3 regions of the Halomonas sp. A3H3 genome follow, and region 1 is predicted to be linked to each of the others. Evidence: predicted binding sites of a transcription regulator. Region 1 holds the regulator's gene; each other region holds the start of a gene.

Region 1 (7,525 bases):
AGACGGCGGTGCTGCCCGCGCGTCCCTACAAGCCCAAGGACAAGGCAAAGGCTGAAGCCGCCGTGCTGTTGGTCGAGCGCTGGATCCTGGCCCGGTTACGGCACCAGACGTTCTTCTCTCTGGCCGAGTTGAACGCCGCCATCGCCGCGTTGTTACCAGCGCTGAACCAGCGCCCGTTCCAAGGACGGACAGAGAGTCGTCAAAGCCTGTTCGATGCCCTCGACCGACCGGCACTACGACCACTCCCCGCCACGCCCTACACCTACGCCGAGTGGCGTAAGGCACGGCCGGGTATCGACTATCACATCGAGATCGAGAAGCGGCTATACAGCGTGCCCCACGCCCTGGTGGGGGTGAAGCTGGACGTTCGGGTGACCGACACCTCCGTGGAGGTCATGCACAAAGGGCAGCGAGTGGCGCTACATCCTCGTCATGGTAAGGGCCGCTTCGCCACCCTGACTGAACACATGCCTAAATCGCACCAGGCCCATCAGAACTGGTCACCGGGACGGTTCCTGAACTGGGCCAATGACATCGGCCCCGGCACGCTGGGCGTGGTGCAGAAGCAGCTCAAGGATCGGCCTCATCCGGAACATGGTTACCGCGCCTGCCTGGGACTTCTGAACCTTAGTCGGCGCTACAGTCGTGATCGCCTGGAGCAGGCCTGTGCCCGGGCGCTGGCCATCCACTCCGCCAGTTACCAGAGCATCACCTCGATCCTGAAGCAGGGGCTGGATCAGTTACCGCTGCCGTTGGTCGAGGAGCCACCGGAACTGACCGAGCTGCCGGTTCACACCAACGTTCGCGGCCCCCACTACTACCACTGATCCCGGAGAAACGTATGCTAACGCACAACACCCTCGATACCTTGCGCCACCTCAAGCTGACGGGCATGGGCGATGCCCTGGAACAACAACGCGCCCAACCGGAAACCCACGACCTGGCGTTCGAGGAACGCCTTGCCCTGTTAGTGGATCGGGAGGTGCTGCACCGGGAAAACCGTCGGCTGGACCGGCTGCTCAAGGCCGCCCGCCTGCGCGTGCCGGCGTGCATCGAAGACATCGATTACCGTCATCCCCGGGGACTGGAACGCTCGCGTATGGCGGCCCTGGCGAGCAGCGACTGGATCCGCCAGTCCCTGAACCTGTGCATCACCGGGCCTACCGGTTGCGGCAAGACCTGGCTGGCCTGTGCCCTGGGCAATCAGGCCTGCCGGCAAGGCCTCTCGGTGCGCTACCTGCGAGTGCCGCGCCTGTTCGAGCAGGTGCGCATCGCGCACGGTGATGGTAGCTACGGTCGGCTGATGAACCAGTTGCTGAAGACCAACCTGCTGATCCTGGATGACTGGGGCATGCAGAAGATCACGGCGCAGCAGCGGCAGGACCTGATGGAAGTAATCGAAGACCGACACGGGCGGGGCTCCACCCTCATCGCCAGCCAGTTACCCACGGAGCACTGGCATGACTACATCGGCTCCGCCACGCTGGCAGACGCCATCATGGATCGGCTCCTGCACGGCGCTCACCGACTCAATCTGAAAGGGGAATCACTGAGAAAAACCAACGCACAAAAAACGGAATCGGTTGACCCATCGTGACCGCTCAGCGTACAAAACTCTCTCCAGCGTGAAGGCCGTGTGCAAATCGGTCACGATCACCGGAATGACCGGTCACGTTCGCCGGAATACGCACCGAGTCAGCTCTAGCGAACAAAGCACCCAATCTCAACTTAGCGAGATTGCGAATCGACAAAATGTCGAATGTTGGTCATATGCTCATGCATCTGAAGCTTCTGCTAGCTCAGGAATTTGAAACACTCTATCTCCCATCGAATATCTCAATTCATCTGTCGAAAATTTATGCCATCTGATTTAGAATATTGGTTATGAAGATTTTGATTTGTTATTTATTTATAACTTTTATTTTAATGGTGGTTTATGAAGCCTAAAGAAAAGATGGATTTGAACAAGCTTTATAAAAAAATAAGGGCTAACGCTGGGAGAGCTGTTTGTGATTATTCTATGATTGAAGATGGTGACAAAGTAATGGCTGCCATAAGTGGTGGCAAAGATTCATTTGTTATGCTTGATACTCTGTTGTATTTGAAGAGAGTAGCACCGATTAATTTTGATGTGGTCGCTGTGAATCTCGACCAAAAACAACCCGGTTTTCCGGAGCATGTTCTTCCTGGCTTCTTCAAAAAGAATAATATTGATTATTATATTATAGATAAGGATACATATTCAATTGTTAAAGAGAAAACTCCTGAAGGGAAAACTACTTGTTCACTTTGTTCGAGACTTAGAAGGGGTTCTCTATATGGGTTTGCTGAGGAGATTGGGGCTACAAAAATAGCTCTTGGCCATCACATGGATGACATTGTAGAAACTCTTTTTTTGAATATGTTTTTTAACGGTAAGTTAAAGGCAATGCCTCCTAAGCTGCTAAGTGATGATCGCAGAAATATTGTAATAAGACCGCTTTCTTATTGTCGTGAGAAAGATATTGCTAAGCTGGCATCAATTGTAGAATTTCCAATTATTCCATGTAATCTTTGTGGTTCTCAGGAGAACTTACAAAGACAGAATATAAAAAACATGTTGGCAGGCTGGGAAAAACAAAAAGCGGGTTGTATTGAAAACATATTTAACGGTATCCAGAATGTAAGTCCAAGCCAACTAGCTGACTTAAATCTTTTCGATTTCCACAATCTCGATATCGACAGGTCTAGTAAAGTCATCTCGAACCATACTGGCAGTGTAGATGTTTCTTCGACCAATTTTATAGAAGCAATCAACCTATGATTTTGTAAAGAATACATTGGTGTATCTGGGCTGTCTTTGGTTATATTTTGATCAACTGCATTTGCTTAAAGCTTTTTTTTACAAAAAATGAATTTTTTGTATGGCTTGTGTTTGTTTTCTTTAGAAGAAAGAAAATTAAGTGACTGTATTGTAATGCTTTACTCACTCACTCTTCCTCTTTTAAAAAATTTGGCATATAAGGTAAGGACAGCTACACGATGCTGGAGATTTTGCGCAATTTGCAGCGCAATGCGCCGGTCAATTTTTCGCTGGTAGCGGTCAATCTGGATCAAAAACAGCCGGGTTTTCCCGAGCACGTATTGCCTGCGTATCTGGATAAGCAGGGCGTGGAGTACCACATTGTCGAGCGCGATACTTACTCGGTGGTAAAAGAGAAAACCCCGGAAGGTAAAACCACCTGCGCGCTTTGTTCACGGCTGCGGCGCGGCTCGTTGTATGGCTTTGCCGAAGAGATTGGCGCCAATAAGATAGCCCTGGGCCATCACCGGGAAGATATTCTCGAAACACTGTTTCTCAATATGTTCTTTGGCGGCAACCTGAAAGCGATGCCGCCAAAGCTGCTATCCGATGATGGGAAGAATATCGTTATTCGGCCGTTGGCCTACTGCAAAGAAGCGGATATCGCTGAGTTTTCGCGGCTGATGGAGTTCCCAATCATTCCCTGCAACCTGTGCGGCTCCCAGCCTAATATGCAGCGTCAGGTGGTCAAAGAGATGCTCGCCGAGTGGGACAAAAAGTTTCCTGGCCGCCTGGAGAGCATGTTCAAGGCTGTCACCAACATTGCCCCTTCCCAGTTGGCCGACCGCAGCCTGTTCGATTTTGAAGGCCTTGAGGCCAAGCAAGCAGAGCTACTGGCGGGGCGTATCCAAGCCTTTAACGTCAGCTAACTGTTTGCTCTTCCTCTTCGGCGAGGGTAATCAAGCGCGGCATATCGAGAATGTTGACCTCTCGCCCGGAGACCGCCACCACACTCTGCTGCTGAAAGCGGCTTAGTATGCGGCTGACCGTTTCCACCGCTAAGCCCAGGTAGTTGCCAATATCAGCCCTGGGCATTGAGAGGCGAAAGCTGTAAGGCGAGTAGCCCCGGCGACGAAAACGATCCGAGAGGGTAATCAAAAAACTTGCCAGCCGCTGATCGGCGGTTTTACGCGAAAGTAGCCGCATCATACGCCGGTCATCGCGCAACTCTTTGCTCATGCTGCGATAAAGCTGGCCACGCAGTTCGGGCAGCTCCTCCGAGAGTAAGTCCAGGCGGTCAAAAGGAATCTCGCAGACGGTGGTCGTTTCCAGGGCGATAACGCTACCGGGGTAATGCTCTTCGTCAATGCCATCCAACCCCACCAATTCACTGGGCAGGTAGAAATTGGTCAACTGCTCGCTGCCGTTACCTTCGGCGGTGATCTGTTTCAAACTGCCCGAACGGACTGCGTAAACGCTGGTAAAGGTGTCGCCCTGACGAAACAGCGGTTCGCCTTTTTTCAGCGGCGCGCGACGACGAATAATGGCGTCAAACTGCCCCACGTCGTCCAGCTCAAGGGCAAGTGGCAGGCACAGTGAGCTCAAACTGCAGGTTTGGCAGCGAGCTTCATGGAGTAGCGAGCGCCGACGGCTCATGGGTTCCAACATGCTTTGCTCCTTGAGAGGGTCCCGCTTATCAATTAGAAAATCCTTACTTATTATAGTCGCTTTAGCATGCCTGCAATAAGGTGATTAAACAATCTTAGAATACTGTTGTCCCGTTTGCCCGGAAAGATGGGTATCAAACGCCATTGCTATATGGCGAATCAGCAGTCGACCCATTGGCGTTGCGTTAAGCTGGTCGCCGCTGCGTGCCAGCAGGCCATCTTGCTCGGCGCTTTGCAGGCGCTCAAGCGCAGGCGCAAAGTAGCGTGGGGCATCAATGTTCCAGCGCTGGCTAACGGCGGTCAGGTCAATGCCCATATTGCACATCAGCCGCTCAATCACATCCCGGCGGATCAGGTCGTCATCACTTAAGCGTATGCCACGCACGGTGGCAAGCTGCCCCTGATCCAGCGCCGCTTCGTAGCGGGCCAGATCGCTAGGATTCTGCGCATAGACGTCATCAATACGGGAAATCGCCGATACGCCAAGCCCGATTAAGTCGCACTGAGCATGGCTGGAGTAGCCCTGGAAGTTGCGCTGCAGCGAGCCTTCGCGCTGGGCAATAGCCAGGCTATCGTCAGGGCGGGCAAAGTGATCCATACCGATATGCACATAGCCAGCTGCGGTGAGCATTTCGATGGTGGTGCGCAGAATCGCTAGCTTCTCTTCTCCGCCTGGCAAGTCATCGACATTAATGCGCCGCTGCGGGGCAAAACGCTCGGGCATATGCGCGTAATTAAACACAGAAAGGCGCGCCGGGTTGAGCTCGATCACCTGGCGTAGGGTGTTGGCAAAGCTCTTTTCAGTCTGAAATGGCAAGCCATAAATTAGGTCGAGATTGAGCGAGCGAAAGCCCAGGCGATGCGCCTCCTCCATCAGCGTTTCGGTAAGTACCCGAGGCTGAATACGGTTAATCGCTTTCTGCACCAGCGGGCTTAAATCCTGCACGCCCAGGCTGATGCGATTAAAGCCGAGGGATTCGAGATGGCGCAGCGTAAACACATCCGCTTCGCGAGGATCTATTTCAATTGCGTAATCGCGATCAGCAGACGATGAAAGACCAAAACGTGCATCCAGTCGATCAATCAGGTCGCCCATCTGGTTCAAACTGAGAAATGTCGGCGTGCCGCCGCCCCAATGCAACTGCTCCACCGGTCGTGATGTATCCAAGTGGCGTGCGGTCAGCACCATTTCACGGTCAAGCCGGGCTATATAGGGCTCGGCAAGGGCAGTGTTTTTGGTAGCGATTTTATTACACGCGCAGTAGAAGCAGATCTTGCGGCAGAAGGGCACATGAACGTACAGAGAGAGCGGACGCTTACTGGCATTGCTACGCTCCAATGCCTGGGTCAGGTCGCCAGGGGTAAATTGGTCGTGAAACGACAGCGCCGTGGGGTAGGAGGTGTAGCGTGGGCCGTTGGTGTCGTAGCGACTCAGTAACGCTTCGTCCCACACCGGCTGCATAGGGGCTGCGGCAGCAGCGGGTGCAAGAGGCAAGGCAGCAGGGGTATGAACGGGCATGAAGGGGCGCTCCGACGTTAGGAAATGCCGCTAGCCTAACCCGTGGTTAGGAGGTAAATGTTGAGCCACGTCATGCTATTAGAGGTTGTGTACCGAAAGCGTCCACAGTTGCCACAGTGCAAAAGCGATAATTGTCAGCGCTGCCACGCTGCGGGTCGCGGGGTGACGTATCAAATGGCTGAGCTGGCGGGCAGCCAGGCCAGTGGCAAGCAGCGCAGGTAGGGTGCCAAGCCCAAAGGCGCCCATGAGTAGAGCGCCCTGAAGCGGGTCGGCAATCGCTAAGCTCCAGGCCAACATGGAGTAGACCAACCCGCAGGGGAGCCAGCCCCAGAGCGCTCCCAGGGCGAAGGCTTGGGGAATATGCACTACGGGCATCAAGCGACGCCCCACGGGTTCGATAAAGCGCCATAGTCGCCGGCCAACGGCCTCCACTTTGAGCAGCCCTTTCCACCAGTTGGCGATATACAGTGCCATTAAGATCAGCATCAGTGCGGCAAATACCTGGAGTAGCAGGCGTGCCGTAGCAGAAAGGGAAAACAGCGTGCCTAGCAGTGCCACCAGCGCGCCTGCGCTCATATAGCTAACAATGCGGCCTGTGTTGTAGCTGAGCAGCAGGCCTCCCATGCGCGCCGGATGACGCATGCTGGGGGGGACTGCAAAGGTGAGCGCGCTCATAATGCCGCCACACATACCAATGCAGTGGGCGCCGCCCATCAAGCCAAACACAAACGCCGCCATTAGCGGCGGCAGATCAAGCCCCGTTGGATTCATGGCCGAGGCTCTTGGTCGTCGGGTGTGTCTGCCGCTGATGGTTCGGAAGATTTTTGCTTTGCCTGCTGATGCTGGCGGCGCTGCTCAGGGCTAAGATCGTTTTCATCCTCATCAAATAGAATGCGGTGCGCTGGGCCTTCTAGGTCATCGAACTGATCATTTTTCACCGCCCAGAAAAACGCCCAGACGGCGAGGCCCAGCAAAATCAGGGAAAGCGGGATCAACAGATAAAGAATCGTCATGCGGCCACCGGTGTTGAGGTGTCGAGCGTTGGCGCGGGCTGAGGTCGCCAGCGCGACAGTCGCAGGGCATTACCCACCACTACTAGCGAGCTAAGCGACATTCCAATTGCAGCTAGCCAGGGCGGCACCAGACCCATTGCCGCCAGCGGCAGCGCCGAAAAGTTGTAGCACACTGACCAAATCATGTTCTGGCGCATGATACGCCGGGTGGCGCGGGAAATCTCGATGGCCTCAAAAATCCGCATCAGGCGTGGGCTGAGCAGCACTGCGTCGGCGCGGGTGCGGGCTAGGTCCGTTGCGCCATTCATGGCAATCGCCACATCGGCACCGGCTAACACCGGCACGTCGTTAATGCCGTCACCAATCATCGCCACAGTTTCGCCTGCGGCTTGAAGCTCTTTCATCCGGGCCAGCTTGCCTTCCGGGCTGGTGCCCGCATGCCAGATGGCAATATTGAGCTGATCGGCCAGGCTTTCCACGGCATCTTCGGTGTCACCAGATAGCAGCTCCACGCTTAACCCCAGAGTCTGGAGGGCTTTGATCG
Region 2 (7,525 bases), 880 kb from region 1:
AGCGGAACAATTGTTGCTTGGGGAGAGGTGGCGGCAGCAATGCAGACAGGTATTGTCGATGGCTATATTAATACTTCACTTGTCCCAATTATGTTTGGACAAACGGACATCATAAGCTATTACACTGATACTAATGTTATGAACGCTTTACGTGCGGTTCTGGTTTCTGACGACTGGTACCAGGGTCTGAGTGAGCAGGAAAGAAGTATTGTCGATGAATCCGTTGGTATTGCTAATCAGGCCAACCGGGCATGGCTTCAAGATATTACACCCAAGGTTTTAAACGAGCTTAGGGAAAATGGTGTGGAAGTAACAACATTGTCGGCAGAATCGCGTGATAGATTTCGTGAGTTATCTCGCTCGGTTTACGATCAGACGGAGCTGACACCCGCACAAGTCGAGACGTGGACTGATCTTGCCGAAAAGACGCGCTAAATCCAGTTGTTAGTTGCCCTATCCAGTTTTATTAACCTGGGTGCAGGGGGCTTTTCTAGTGATTATGCTGAGCGTAAGGTGTATACAATATGTGCCGTTCAATAGTTATCCTCAGTGATTGTCTAGATTGGCTTGCTCGCCGAGTATCAGTATTGTGTTTAGTGTTGATGCTGCTATTCGTAGCAATCCAAGTGGTGGCTCGATACGCTTTTAACGCACCGCCATCATGGACAGAAGAAATGGCTCGTTACATGATGGTGTGGGGCGGGCTGCTCGGAGCTACGCTTTCTTTTAAGTCGAAAGATGACCCTGCGCTTTTTCAGGGGGCCATGCACTTTAAGAGCTTTCCATTGAGGCTGTTTTCGGCACTGTTGCGCGGTGTGGCAGTGCTCATCTTTTTTGTTCCTATTATCTATTTCAGTATCTTGGGGTCTGGAATGGATCCGTCACGTGGTTTTATCGCACGTCAGTCACAGATTAGTGCAGATACGTTGGGCTTTCCGATGTCATGGGTGGTGTTATCTGTGCCAATTTGTGCAGCTATTATTTTGGTGCATCTGCTTGCTCGTGCTTGTGAATCGAAAATTAGCAAGGAAGGATCTACTTTCTATCATTAATGATTTTCTATTAATTGTTAAGTGGAATTGTGGTTTTTTTAACTTTCTTACCCATGTTTTAAATGATCGTTGAGATAGTATTTTGATGTCAGTCATGCTGAAAAAGATAAAAGTGACGTTCTATTGATGATTGTTTTATGTATCGTAAAGATTTTTGTCATTGTTAATGATGGTGACTATTGTTTTTAATAAAAACCTGGTTATATCGGGTATTTCTTTTAATAAGTTACATAAAGGAAGGTGTTTGAATGATACCTTGTGATTTGAGTGCTACTCAGGCTCGTCGCCTGCTTTCTTCAAAACAGCTCTCTGTTGTCGAGCTTGCTGAGAGCTGTATCGCCCGAGCGGAAGCTGTGAACCCGGCAGTAAATGCTTTAGTTAGCTATAATCACGACTTAATGCTTACTCAAGCTCGCGATGCTCAAAGGGAAATCGACCAAGGTAAGCCTCTTGGTGTACTGCACGGTCTGCCATTGTGTGTAAAGGATATGGTCGATGTAGTTGGTTTTCCTACAACTTATGGTAGTGAGTTATATGCCGATAATATAGCTACGTCAGATGACCCGATGATCACCCAGCTACGCCAAGCAGGTGTCGTCATTATGGGTAAGACAAATAACCCTGAGTGGAGTGCTGGAGGAAATACTCGAAATGCGGTGTATGGCGTCACTGCGAATCCCTTTGATTTATCTCGTTCTGCAGGTGGTTCATCGGGAGGCTCGGCCGTGGCTGTTGCCTGCGGCATGGCACCTTTGGCGACTGGTTCGGATACCGGCGGTAGCCTGCGAAGCCCAGCGGCATTCAATGGTGTTGTTGGCTTTCGTCCCTCGCCTGGCGTAGTTCCTGGATCGCAGCGTTCATTAGCACTGCTTCCTTTATCTACCAGCGGGCCAATGGCACGGACTGTAGCTGACACCGCACTCATGCTATCAGCCATGATTAGACCTGACCGAAGAGATCCATGGGTATCGGTAGTTGAGGAAAAAAGCCACCATAACCCTGACTCTTACACGCATTTACCCTCTTCTGATCTGAGTAGTGCTAGAGTTGCGGTTACCCATGATTTTGGTTTTGCGATAACAGAGTCGCTTATTGCTGAAACCTTCCTTGATAAATTACATCGGTTCGGTCATGTATTTGCTTCCTTAGAGCACACCCACCCGGATTGCCATGGTGCAGATAGGGCTTTTTCAGTTTTAAGAGGATTGTTGTTTTCCGGCCATCATCGTGAGTTGGTTAGAAACCATCCAAGTAAGGTGGGCCCGAATATCAAGGCCAATGTTAAAGAGGGGGCTTCATTCTCTGCGTTAGATGTCGTGGAGGCCATGAATTTGCAGACCCAAATATACCGGCGCTGGCAAACATTTTTCGAACGGCATGATTTTATTATTGCGCCGACTACGACTATTAGTCCACGAAACTGGCATGAGCTTTACCCCAGTGAGATAGACGGAAAACCGATGGAAAGCTATTACCATTGGCTTTCAATGGCTTATGCGTCGACGTTGGTTGGCCACCCATCTATTACGTTACCTGCCGGACGGGATCTAAATGGTCTTCCTTTTGGTTTGCAGATCATTGGCCGCCGTGGCGAAGACCTGGCTACGCTTGCTTTTGCTCAGGAACTAGAAGCCTTGTTCAATACTATTCCAGAGCTCTCACGTCCTCAGGTCGATACTAAATCGCTTTGCAATGCCCAGCCACTGAGCTTCTCTGAAGGCTTCCTCGGCTTCGGTTAATTGATTTTCAATAAGTATCAGGAGATACGCTATGAACATGCCATTTTCTAAGTTTCGCGAAGTTAATGATCTGGTCATGCTTTCCGGAGAAGTTCCTTTAGATGAAGAAGGAAGAATTCCGGAGGGAATTGTTGCGCAAACTGATCTAGTAATGAAGCGCATTTCTTCAACACTGGCCCAGAGTGGTCTGGGGTTAAGTGAGATTGTATCAGTCACTGCCTATCTCACTGATAAAAGTGATTTTGAGCTTTTCAACAGTACTTATAAGAACTATTTTTCTGCGCCTTTGCCGGTTCGCACTACTGTATGTTGTGAGCTTTTTATCGATGCTAAGGTAGAGCTAACAGTGGTGGCCGCTCGTTCACTTTCAGCTTCACAAGCCTAAAGCTTAAAAGCCATGAATAATAAGTATTCGGGGGCTGATATCATTGCTCCAGGCTCTGTCTGAAAAGAGTTAACGCACGTCTTTGACCCGCTTGGCCTTACCCATCGAACGCATAACACTCTCTACCGGGCACACCTCGACCTGGGTGCTGATACCAATGTGCGTCTTGATGGCATGCTGGAGCTGTTTCGCGGCTTCTTCACAAGCCACGGGGTCGCGGGCGATGTCATGATGATTCGCCTCTACACGAACAAGCACCATGTCCATATTGCCTTGGCGGCTGACTTCGATCTCGTAGTGGGGAGAAAGCGATGCGATCTTGAGCAGTTGCTCTTCGATCTGGGTGGGGAACACATTCACCCCGCGAATGATCAGCATGTCGTCGCTGCGGCCAGTGATCTTGTCGATGCGTCGCATGGGGCGCGCGGTGCCCGGCAGCAAACGGGTCAGGTCACGGGTGCGGTAGCGAATCACCGGTAGGCCTTCTTTGGTCAAGGTGGTGAACACCAGCTCGCCGTATTCGCCGTCTGGCAGGACGTCACCACTGACCGGGTCGATGATCTCGGGGTAGAAATGATCTTCCCAGATGGTCGGGCCATCTTTGGTTTCCAGGCACTCCATGCCTACGCCCGGGCCCATTACCTCAGAGAGACCGTAAATATCGAGGGCGTCGATGCCCAGGCGCTGCTCTAAGGCTGTGCGCATGCTGTCGGTCCAAGGTTCGGCGCCGAAGATGCCAGTACGCAAGGGCAGCGTATGCGGGTCGATGCCTTGGCGCTCCATTTCGTCCGCGATGTTGAGCATATACGAGGGGGTGACCATGATGATGTCCGGCTCGAAATCACGGATCAACTGAACCTGTTTCTCGGTCTGGCCGCCCGACATGGGAATCACCGCGCAACCCAGGCGCTCGGCGCCGTAATGCGCGCCCAGCCCACCGGTGAACAGGCCGTAACCGTAGGCCACATGCACCTTGTCGTTGCGGCTGCCGCCGGCGGCGCGGATCGAGCGCGCCATCACATCAGACCACACATCAATATCGCTCTGGGTGTAGCCCACCACCGTCGGTTGCCCGGTGGTACCGCTGGAGGCATGGATGCGAACGATCTCGCTCATCGGCGTGGCCAACATGCCGAACGGGTAGTTGTCGCGCAAATCGGCCTTGGTGGTAAAAGGCAGTTTGGCGAGATCCGCCAGTGTCTGGATATCGTCGGGATGCACCCCAGCCTTGGCGAAAGACTGGCGGTAGAAGGGCACATTGTCGTAGGCGTGCTTCAGGCTCCACTTCAGGCGCTTGACCTGAGTGTCGCGCAGCTCGTCGACGCTGGCGGTTTCCAGGGGATCGAGAGTCGCGGTGTTGATACGCGTTGCGGGCTGATTCATCAGGGGGCTCCGATCAAGCTAGTTGTTATTGGACTAATTTCTAAATGCGCCATGGGCGATGAAATGGCTTTAGTAATGGGCTTATAAGCGCTCAATGATCAGCGCCTCTTTCATTGGTTATCTCCAGCGGCGGTGTCTTCCAGGCGGCGTACGCTGCCGCGAATTTTGTAGGAACGCCCGCGGAACAAGGCAACGGTATCGCCGTGCTGATTGCGCAACGTAATGTCGTAAATGCCGGTACGCCCGCGGCGGCTGCGCTCTTCGGCGGTGGCGGTGATCTCGTCGCCCAGCTGGCCGGGGCCGAGATAGTCGATACTGCAACCGGAAGCTACTGTGGCTTTGTCGTAGCTGTTGCAGGCAAACGCGAAGGCTGAGTCAGCCAGGGCAAACAGAAATCCGCCATGGCAGATGCCGTGCCCCTGCACCATGTCCTGACGCACGGTCATGGTCAGTTCGGCGAAGCCGGGAGCCACGCGAGTAATGCGCATCCCCAGCCCTTGGCTGGCATGGTCGCGGGAAAACATTGCCTCGGCGCAGGCTTCCGCCAGTTGCTGCGGGGTCAATTGGGAATCATGCATGGAAGCTTTCCTCGTATAGGGCTTCGAGCCGAGCAAACACCTGACGCTTGGCCCCAAGGTTCTCGACGATAGCCTCGATAACCAAACGGCTATCGGTCAAGGCATTAATGGCGCCTGTGCTGATGATGCTAATAGTGGCGGTAGAGAGAATGGCTGGCATATCACTCTCCCTTGAAGGTGGGGCGACGTTTTTCCATAAAAGCGCTAACGCCTTCGCGGTAATCTTCGCTGCGCCCAGCAAGGCGCTGAAGGTCGCGTTCCAGGTCGAGCTGTTCGTTGAAACTGTTATCGCTGCTGGCATGCAGGGCGCGCTTAATCAGCGCTAGGCCATGGGTTGGTTGAGTGGCCAGGTGGCGAGCCATGCTCATGGCTTCTTCTTGAAGCGCCTCATCGTCGACGCAGCGCCAGATCATGCCCCACTGTTCGGCGGTCTCGGCGGGGAGCTTGTCGCCCAGCATCGCCAGGCCCTTGGCGCGAGCCATGCCCACTAAATTAGGCAATGTCCAGGTACCGCCAGAGTCTGGAATCAAACCGATCTTACAGAAGGCCTGAATAAAGCTTGCCGAGCGCGCGGCCAATACGATGTCGCAGGCCAGGGCGATGTTGGCGCCGGCACCTGCGGCCACGCCGTTCACCGCACAAATGGTCGGGAACGGCATGTCTTTAAGGGCGCGCAGCATGGGGTTGTAACGTTTCTCAAGCGACTCGCCGAGGTCGGGGGCTTCTGCGCCGGGCGCGACGCTACGGTCGGAAAGATCCTGGCCGGCGCAGAAGCCTCGACCGCTGCCGGTCAGCAGCAAAGCGCGAACGCTTGAGTCTTGGCGCACGGCTTTTAGCACCTTGCGCATCTCGGCATGCATTTCGGTATTGAAGCTGTTCAAGCTTTCGGGGCGGTTCAGCGTGATGCAGGCGACGCCGTCTTTCACGCTGTAAAGCAGGGGCGCTTGGCTCATGGGTAATGTCCTTGTGTCAGTGCCCTTGAAAAGTGGCAGGTCGTTTTTATTGGAAGGCGCATGCCCTTTTCGCGGTCGGCGGTGCCCGCCAGTGACCGTTCGGCCTGTGATCCACAGGATGAATCTCTGCCGAGTATAGATTTATTTTGATACACATCAATATTATATGGGTGATTATAATGTGTCGCTTGTTGGTGTTGTTGGTAGTTTGTTATTTATTAACAATAACTTGTGTGACTTTTTTGCGAATATAAGATAATTGTTAGACGATGGTATAAAAAACCAAGGTCGTCTAAAAAACTGACTTACAGCAGGGTACGTCGAGTTTTTAGATAGCGGTGTGCCCATTCTTCAGTAGACGGCGACAGGTAAAGTGTTTGATCTTTTGTTACGTAAAATATAATCTTAGTTGGTATTGCGTATCAAGATAGATTGAGCGCAGGAGCGCCCCATGACGCAATCAGCGCAGCAAAGGCGCGATAACCCTAGGTGGCTACACAACTGATGGGGTAGGGGCCGAACAGTTCGAAGAGCGGGCGGTGGGGGCAACACCCCACACGGCCAACCAAGCTAACGGAGAACGTTATGCCTTACTATCGACTTGAAGGGGTGACGCCAGTGGTTCACCCGACGGCTTATGTCCACCCAACGGCAGTGTTGATCGGGGATGTGATCGTGGGCCCCAACTGTTATGTAGGCCCTGGCGCGGTGATGCGCGGCGATTTCGGCCGTCTTGTGCTGGAAGAGGGATCCAACCTTCAGGATACCTGTGTTATGCACGGCTTTCCTGGCTGCGTCACCAAAGTTGAGAAGGATGGCCATATCGGCCATGGCGCGGTACTGCATGGGTGCGTGATTGGGCGTGATGCCATGGTGGGTATGAACGCCGTGGTGATGGATGGCGCCAACATTGCTGAGAGGTCTATCGTTGCGGCAGCAGCGTTCGTTAAGGCGGGCTTCGAGTGTGAGCCCCAGTCGCTGGTGATGGGGGCACCCGCAAAGGTTAAGCGCGCGCTGAGTGATGAAGAGTTCGCCTGGAAACAGCAGGGTACCCAGGAGTATCAGCGCTTAGTGGGCCGTTGTCGGGACAGCCTGGAGCCCTGTGAGCCGCTGGCAGAACTCGATGCTGATCGTCCAACCTTGCTGGCTGGTGATACTCAACCCAAGCAGCAGACGCTGGATCAGTCGCCACAGCCATAAGGTGCGTTATGCCCGATGTGACGGCTGATTAAGCAGTCTCGTTAGGCGTTCAATCCAGCCCGCCGAAGCGCTGGTAGAAGCTGGGGCCAGGGGCGGGTAGTGGGCCCTCGGCGGTTTCCAGATGTTGATCCAACCAGCGTTCTGCACGTTCGTAGAGCAAACGATAAAGGTTGCGGCAGAGCTGATGGGCGTAGCGTCCTTCCCACGCCGTGGGGAGTAGTTCTTCAGGCAGGAG
Region 3 (7,525 bases), 2.8 Mb from region 1:
TACGGCTTTGACGCCAAAACGAGCAATCTCTTTGCGGCGGGTAGGGGCAATGCTACCCAGGCCACCCAGCAGAATCGCAATGGAGGAGAGGTTCGCAAAGCCACACAGCGCAAAAGAGAGGATCGCCATGGTGTGCGGTGTCATCATCTGACCCGTCGCAGCCACCACCTGTTCCCCATCAATGTAAGGCGCTAGGTTGATGTAGGCGACAAACTCGTTGACCACTAATTTTTGGCCAATGAATGAGCCAGCCAGCGTCGCTTCTTCCCAGGGTACACCCAACAGGAAGGCAAGCGGGGCAAACAGCCAGCCCAGGATCAGCTCCAGGCTCAGCGATTCAAAGCCCACCCAGCCGCCAATGCCACCCAGGATGCCGTTGATCAGGGCAATCAGGGCGATAAATGCCAGCAGCATCGCGCCCACGTTGGCGGCCAGCATTAAACCCGAGGTAGCGCCCGATGCAGCAGCATCCAGTACGTTGGCAGGTTTATCTTCCAGGGCTTCAATCTCTTCTTCCGCCTTGGTAACGCTGTCGCTGTCGGTAACGTCTTGGGTTTCCGGCATGATCAGCTTGGCGAACAGCAACCCGCCCGGCGCCGCCATAAAGGAGGCCGCTACCAAGTACTCCATGGGAATACCCAGCGCGGCGTAGCCCGCCAATACTGAACCGGCGACCGACGCCAGACCACCACACATAACGGCAAACAGCTGCGAAGGCGTCATGCGGGCGATAAACGGGCGCACCACCAGCGGCGCTTCGGTCTGGCCGACGAAAATATTTGCCGTTGCGGAAAGTGATTCAGTCCGTGAGGTGCCCAGGGCTTTTTGCAGGGCACCACCTAAGATGCGAATCACCCACTGCATAATGCCGATGTAGTAGAGCACGGCGATTAGCGAGGAGAAGAAGATAATGACGGGGAGTACTTTGATGGCGAATACAAAGCCGACATTATCCACATCGGCTAAGCCACCGAACAGAAAGCCGATACCGTCGTTGGCATACACCAATATTTGGCTAACACCGGACGAAATGGCCTGCAGCACCGCTTGGCCAAACGGCACGTAAAGTACAAAGGCACCGATACCCGCCTGGATAGCAAAGGCGCCCAGCACGGTACGCAGCCGGATCGATTTACGGTCGTAGGAGAAGATCAGGGCAATGGCCACCAGAGTGACCATGCCTACCAAGCTCATAAGGAGTGTCATAAGGAGATCCTTCGAGTCCGCGAGTAAGAAGCGCGTTTATAGTAAGTTGAGCTTGACGGAGTAGATCATCGCATTCTGATAATTGTTGGGGGTGCCCAACTTATTGTCAGAGTAGCGATACTGAATGCCAGTGGTGATCAAATCACTCGGATGCCACCATAGGCTCAGTGCACCGTTGGTGCCTACACTGCCCGCTGTATCGCCCACGTAGTTCTGCTCCAGATACTCATCGTCGCGACCAAAGGTCTGTTCGTGCCAGTTGGTGACGCTGAAGTCCTGGTTGAGTGCAGTGAAATCATAACCCGCGACCCAGCCTGCCATATAGCCGTTCATGCCGGTATAGCTGTTACTTTGTACCCGCGCAGCACCGATAAAGGGCTTGAACCACAGGCCATTGTCGAAGGTAGTGCGGTAACCCAAACCAAGAATCTGATCCTGCTCGCGGCTGTCATAACCGTAATCACGGAAGTCATACAGGTGGGCGTAAATCGACAGCGAGCTGTCACCCAGGTAAATGTGTGAGGTCACTTTACCCGCGGTGCGGAAGTTGTCTTTACCACCGCTGGACTCATCGAACTGGTCGTTGGTGGGGTTCTCGAAATCAAAGAAGCCGTAGAACTCGCCCCAGCTAAAGCCAGCGCCGCCTTCGATTTCGAGAAACATAAAGTCGCTTTTCGCCGCGTTGGAAGCGGTGCGCGCCTCGGTGCCGTTTGACCAGTCCAGGTAGTTAACCGAAACGTTGGCGAATGACCACAGTCGATCTAGAGGATGCGACTGAGCAGCCTCGTCTGCCATTAGCGGCGTAGTGAGTATGGCCCCTAATACGCCAGCGCCAAGCGCGATCTTAGACGAAGGGGGGCGAGAGTGTGTACGAGCAGTCATGAGAGCCTCAACATTGGTTGTCGCGGAGCCACTTGGGTGTGGCTATCCGAGGTTGTAGTCGTGCGGGCTGGCGTTAATGTTAAAATTATAACATTTAGTGTTATTTATCTAACGTTGATTTGCAAGAGTTGTCACATCAACGCTATTTAAATGTCATATGGCTCTCATTGTGGCACTAATAGCACCAATAGCCGTCGTAGCAGTGGAAATTACGCCGCCGCTCGCTCAGCATAGAAATGAAAATGGACGCAACACCGATGCTCTCGTTGCGAAAATCACAACAAGAGGGGTTTGCCAGGAGATGCCCACCATGAATGGCCGTAGTGCGCTGCGCCTTGCCAAGCTTCAGGAAGCGCTTGCCAGTGGCGGTACTCTTCATCTGCGCGATGCCGCAGAGCTATGCGATGTTTCCGAAATGACCATCCGTCGCGATCTGACGACTCAGGATACTGCCATTAGCCTGCTGGGTGGACGCCTAGTGATGGCAAACTACCCTGGCGTAACGCCTATTTATGACTTGACCGAACAGCAGGCTAGCCACTACCAGGCCAAGTATCGGCTTTGTCAGCGGGCGTTAGCTTACATAGAAGAGGGCGATACGCTGTTTATCGACTGCGGCTCAACGCTAATGCCGCTGCTGAGCCAGTTAAGTCATTTCCGAGAGCTGACGGTAGTGACCTATGCGCTTAATGTTGCCAATGCCGTTGCCGCCCTGCCCAACGTGCGCTTGGTGCTACTAGGCGGGCTGTTTTATGCCACCTCGCAGTCATTCGGTAGCGACAATATGACTGCTGCTATCGAGCGGTTAGGCATTAATAAGGCGCTGATCTCCGCTGCAGGGGTGGATTTAGAGCGTGGTGTTAGCTGCTTTCACTTTCACGAAGTGGCTCCTAAACAGGCTGCCATTGCCACCGCTATGCAGCGCCTGTTGGTGGTAGATGCCAGTAAGTTCAGCGTAGTTCGCCCGGCCTATTTCGCTGCTCTGGACGATTTTGATGTGGTGGTTACCGACGAAGAGGGCGCCCCGCAGTTGCTTAAAAAAAATGGCCGCGTTGTACCTGAGATAGTGGTTCCCACCGTCACAGTGGCGTAAGCGATTTCCCCCTTGCTCATCCCAGTCAATACCTTGGGTGCGGCAATGCGCCACTTCTTTCATGATCTCGATCAATAGAAAATACTTTAGTCTTAACTGCTTAAGCCTTTAGTGCTTAGGCCAGCGAGGCTCGTCGCCAATTCCCATCCGGCGACGCATATTTTTCCCGGAGCAATGGCGCCCAGCGTCACGTGTGCACTGTCCTTGAGAGCGTTTTCCTAGCACGTTTTCAAGAGCGCCATGCAGAGCATGTTTTGGGAAGAGTATGGGGTGGTAGTTAGCCTGCTATGTAGAAGGGCGACATGGCTAGCTAGTGTTTTAAACAACCTCTGACGAGATCACACCATGCAACGACGCTCACTTTGGCGCAGGCGAGGCACTCTAGTGCTCCTTGCGCTGTGTCTGTTTCTAGCAGGCTGTAGTTCAGCGCTGCTAGACCCAAAAGGCCAGATTGGCGCTGAGCAGCGCACACTGATTCTGACCGCCTTTGGCCTAATGTTGATTGTAGTTATTCCTGTGATTGTCATGACGCTGCTGTTTGGCTGGCGTTACCGGCGTAGTAATAGCCTGGCTAAATACACGCCTGATTGGGCGCACTCCAACGTGATTGAAGCGGTGGTGTGGATCGTGCCCTGTGCGATTATCGCGGTGCTCGCCCTGTTGACCTGGAAGACCTCCCATAGCCTTGATCCCCACAAACCGCTGGAAAGCGATGTGGCGCCGATCGAAATACAGGCGGTGGCGCTTGATTGGAAGTGGCTGTTTATCTACCCCGAGCAGGGTATTGCCAGTGTTAACGAAGTGGCCTTTCCGGTAGATACACCGGTGCGCTTTCGGGTCAGCTCAGGCTCAGTGATGAACGCTTTCTTTATCCCCCATCTTGGCAGCCAGATTTATGCCATGGCGGGCATGGATAACGATGTCCATCTCATCGCCGATGAAATTGGTAGCTACCCTGGTCGTTCCACCAACTACAGTGGCGCGGGCTTCTCTGGCATGACCTTTGAAGCCAAGGTGACCAACCCCGAGGATTTTGACGCCTGGGTGGAAACGGTACGCGCTGCTCCACAAACGCTGACCTACCCAGAAGGTTATGAAGCGTTGGCGGAACCTAGCGAATCGAATCCGGTTGAGTACTTCTCAGCCATTTCACCATCGCTGTATGAAAGCATCTTACGAAGCTTCCATACCGGCGGCGAGCATCAGATGGGCGGCGATCATGCTGACTCCCACGATGGCGAAAATGAGAAGACTGCCGATCACGCGGCCGAATCAGGTCATGTCACTAACAACCATGCTAGTCAGGATAATGCCATGCGCAGCCACTCCTCTAGCGTAGAAGTGGGAGGTTAAGCCGTGTTTGGAAAACTCACGTTAGAGTCAATTCCCTACCACGAGCCGATCATCATGGTCGTCGCGGCCTTTATGGCCATTGGTGGGATCGCACTGTTTGGTTTAATCACCTATTACCGTAAGTGGGGCTGGCTGTGGAACGAGTGGTTTACCTCCGTTGACCATAAAAAGCTCGGCATTATGTATTTCATCGTCGCTCTGGTGATGCTGCTGCGCGGCTTCTCGGATGCGATAATGATGCGCACCCAGCTGGCGATGGCCGCCGGGGATGCAGCGGGCTATTTACCCCCCGAACACTACGACCAGATCTTTACCGCCCACGGCGTGATTATGATCTTCTTTGTCGCCATGCCCATGGTCATCGGCTTGATGAACCTGGTGGTGCCGCTGCAAATTGGTGCCCGCGACGTTGCTTTCCCTTTCCTGAATAACTTAAGCTTTTGGCTGTTTGCGGTCTCCGCGATACTGGTCAATATCTCGCTGGTGGTGGGCGAATTCGCCAAAACCGGCTGGCTAGCTTACGCGCCGTTATCGGGGATCGAGTTTAGTCCCGGGGTGGGGGTCGACTACTGGATATGGGCGTTGCAGATATCCGGTATAGGCACCACGCTGACCGGTATTAACTTTTTCGTGACCATCATTAAAATGCGCACCAAAGGCATGACGATGTTCCGCATGCCGATCTTCACCTGGACCTCGCTGTGCGCCAACGTGCTGATCATTGCTTCCTTCCCAATTTTGACCGCGACCATCGCGCTGCTAACGCTGGATCGCTATTTGGGTATGCACTTCTTTACCAATGATTTTGGCGGCAACATGATGATGTACGTCAATCTCATCTGGGCCTGGGGCCACCCGGAAGTTTATATCCTGATTCTGCCAGCCTTCGGCGTGTTCTCTGAAGTGATTGCGACCTTTGCCCGTAAGCGGCTGTTCGGCTACGCCACCATGGTGTGGGCGACCATTTCGATCACCTTGCTCTCGTTTGTGGTTTGGTTGCACCACTTTTTCACCATGGGGGCGGGCGCCAACGTCAACGCCTTCTTCGGCATTATGACAATGATCATCGCCATTCCTACCGGGGTGAAAGTGTTCAACTGGCTGTTCACCATGTTCCGCGGCAGCCTGGAACTCACTTCGCCGGTGCTATGGACGCTGGGCTTTATTATCACCTTTACCCTAGGCGGTATGACCGGCGTTATGCTGGCGGTGCCCGCAGCTAACTTTGTGTTGCATAACAGCCTGTTCGTTATTGCGCACTTCCACAACGTTATTATCGGCGGCGTGGTGTTCGGCATGATGGCGGGGCTTACCTATTGGTTCCCCAAAGCGTTCGGTTTCACTTTGAACGAAAAGTGGGGAAAGCGGTCGTTCTGGTGCTGGTTTATCGGCTTCTACGTCGCCTTTATGCCGCTTTACGTACTGGCCTTCTTTGGTGCCGTGCGCCGCATGCAGTCCTACGCCAACCCCGAATGGCAGCCGTGGATGATTCTGGCTTGGGTAGGCGCGGTAATCATTATGCTGGGCATTGTCTGCACCATCATCCAGTTCTGGGTGAGTATTCGTGACCGCAAACAGAACGCTGATGTCACCGGCGACCCCTGGAATGGCCGCACCTTGGAGTGGTCAACCTCTTCTCCAGCGCCGTTCTACAACTTTGCACGTCTGCCGGAAGTGGGCGATATCGACAGCTTCTGGTCGCAAAAGCAGCGTAGCGAAGAGCAGCTTGAAGAAGCCCCCTATACCGATATTCATATGCCTCGTAATACCGTGGCCGGGCCAGTTATCAGCTTCTTTGCGCTGGTCATCGGCTTTGCGCTGGTGTGGCATATCTGGTGGTTAGCCGGCGTCGGCGCCGTGGGTGTATTCATCAGCTTTATGGCACGGGTATTTAACGACGATATCGACTACTACGTTCCCGCTGCTGAAGTTGAGCGAATCGAACGTGAGCATCAACTCAAATGTGAACAAAAACTAGGCGTGGAGGCGCAAGCGTAATGTCGACAGATACGCTAAATCATAGCTCGCACCACCCGGTAGAGCACGAAGAAGAGCATCACGATGCCTCGGGCACGAAATTGTTTGGTTTCTGGGTCTACTTAATGAGCGATTTGGTGATCTTCGGGTCACTGTTCGCCACTTACGCCGTGCTGATGAAGGGCACGGCGGGTGGGCCAACTGGCGCTGATATCTTTGAATTACCTTTGATCCTTTTCGGAACCTTTGCACTGCTGATCAGTAGTTTCACTTTCGGTATGGGCGTTTTGGCAATGCATGCCAACCGTGTTGGCCAAGTGAAAGTGTGGCTGATTATTACCTTTCTACTGGGCTTGTGCTTCCTGGGGATGGAAGTCTATGAATTCCAGCATCTGATCCATGAAGGGTACGGTCCGGACCGTAGCGGCTTTTTATCGGCCTTCTTTACCCTAGTCGGTACTCACGGGTTGCACGTTACGTTTGGCATGATCTGGATTTTGGTGATGCTGGTACAGCTTTACACCAAAGGGTTGAACGATATGACTCGGCCGAGGATTTTGTGCCTAAGCCTGTTCTGGCACTTCCTCGATATTGTCTGGATCTGTGTCTTCTCATTCGTCTATCTGATGGGAGTGTTGTGAGATGAGTGCAAGTTCAACCAATGCCCATGGCAGCGTTAAGTCGTATGTGACAGGACTGGTGTTGTCGCTGATACTGACCATTATCCCTTTTGCGGTGGTGATGAGTGGCGCTTTTAGCGTATTGGCTACCGTGATTGTGATAGCCGTGACCGCAGTGTTGCAGATACTGGTGCAACTGGTCATGTTTATGCACATGAGTACCAAAGCCGACGAAGGCTGGAATCTGATGTCCTTCGTCTTCACACTGACGATTCTCGTCCTAGTGGTAGGAGGCTCGCTGTGGATCATGCAGCATCTGCATCTCAACATGATGATCGGCTAATCTCAGCGCCCAGCCGCTGGCGGGATCTGCTCGAGCTGACCAAGCCGGGCA

The links. Region 1 encodes FNR, which switches genes on or off when oxygen is low (the NO sensors DNR and NnrR bind a similar motif). Its sites were predicted from a motif close to TTGATNTANATCAA; they were not measured.
Region 2: a site for FNR is predicted at 6,237-6,250, ahead of paaG (2-(1,2-epoxy-1,2-dihydrophenyl)acetyl-CoA isomerase PaaG). Genes of this name have one in related genera too.
Region 3: a site for FNR is predicted at 3,243-3,256, ahead of cyoA (ubiquinol oxidase subunit II). Genes of this name have one in related genera too.

The regions. Positions count from the first base shown of each region.
Region 1 covers NZ_HG423343.1:3,154,241-3,161,765, forward strand. The annotation lists gene istA (IS21 family transposase) at 1-827, shown strand, start outside; gene istB (IS21-like element helper ATPase IstB) at 842-1,597, shown strand; gene ttcA (tRNA 2-thiocytidine(32) synthetase TtcA) at 1,937-2,803, shown strand; partial or broken gene ttcA (tRNA 2-thiocytidine(32) synthetase TtcA) at 3,004-3,711, shown strand; gene fnr (fumarate/nitrate reduction transcriptional regulator Fnr) at 3,704-4,450, opposite strand; gene hemN (oxygen-independent coproporphyrinogen III oxidase) at 4,535-5,968, opposite strand; gene HALA3H3_RS13985 (sulfite exporter TauE/SafE family protein) at 6,047-6,739, opposite strand; gene ccoS (cbb3-type cytochrome oxidase assembly protein CcoS) at 6,736-6,981, opposite strand; gene HALA3H3_RS13995 (heavy metal translocating P-type ATPase) at 6,978-7,525, opposite strand, start outside.
Region 2 covers NZ_HG423343.1:2,275,327-2,282,851, forward strand. The annotation lists gene HALA3H3_RS10150 (TRAP transporter substrate-binding protein) at 1-435, shown strand, start outside; gene HALA3H3_RS10155 (TRAP transporter small permease) at 525-1,052, shown strand; gene HALA3H3_RS10160 (amidase) at 1,301-2,791, shown strand; gene HALA3H3_RS10165 (RidA family protein) at 2,823-3,176, shown strand; gene paaK (phenylacetate--CoA ligase PaaK) at 3,246-4,559, opposite strand; gene paaI (hydroxyphenylacetyl-CoA thioesterase PaaI) at 4,670-5,137, opposite strand; gene HALA3H3_RS27340 (3-hydroxyacyl-CoA dehydrogenase NAD-binding domain-containing protein) at 5,130-5,297, opposite strand; gene paaG (2-(1,2-epoxy-1,2-dihydrophenyl)acetyl-CoA isomerase PaaG) at 5,299-6,090, opposite strand; gene paaY (phenylacetic acid degradation protein PaaY) at 6,676-7,290, shown strand; gene paaX (phenylacetic acid degradation operon negative regulatory protein PaaX) at 7,340-7,525, opposite strand, start outside.
Region 3 covers NZ_HG423343.1:356,486-364,010, reverse strand. The annotation lists gene HALA3H3_RS01630 (NupC/NupG family nucleoside CNT transporter) at 1-1,206, opposite strand, end outside; gene HALA3H3_RS01625 (outer membrane protein OmpK) at 1,243-2,088, opposite strand; gene HALA3H3_RS01620 (DeoR/GlpR family DNA-binding transcription regulator) at 2,399-3,181, shown strand; gene cyoA (ubiquinol oxidase subunit II) at 3,527-4,534, shown strand; gene cyoB (cytochrome o ubiquinol oxidase subunit I) at 4,538-6,532, shown strand; gene cyoC (cytochrome o ubiquinol oxidase subunit III) at 6,532-7,152, shown strand; gene cyoD (cytochrome o ubiquinol oxidase subunit IV) at 7,154-7,474, shown strand; gene cyoE (heme o synthase) at 7,432-7,525, shown strand, end outside.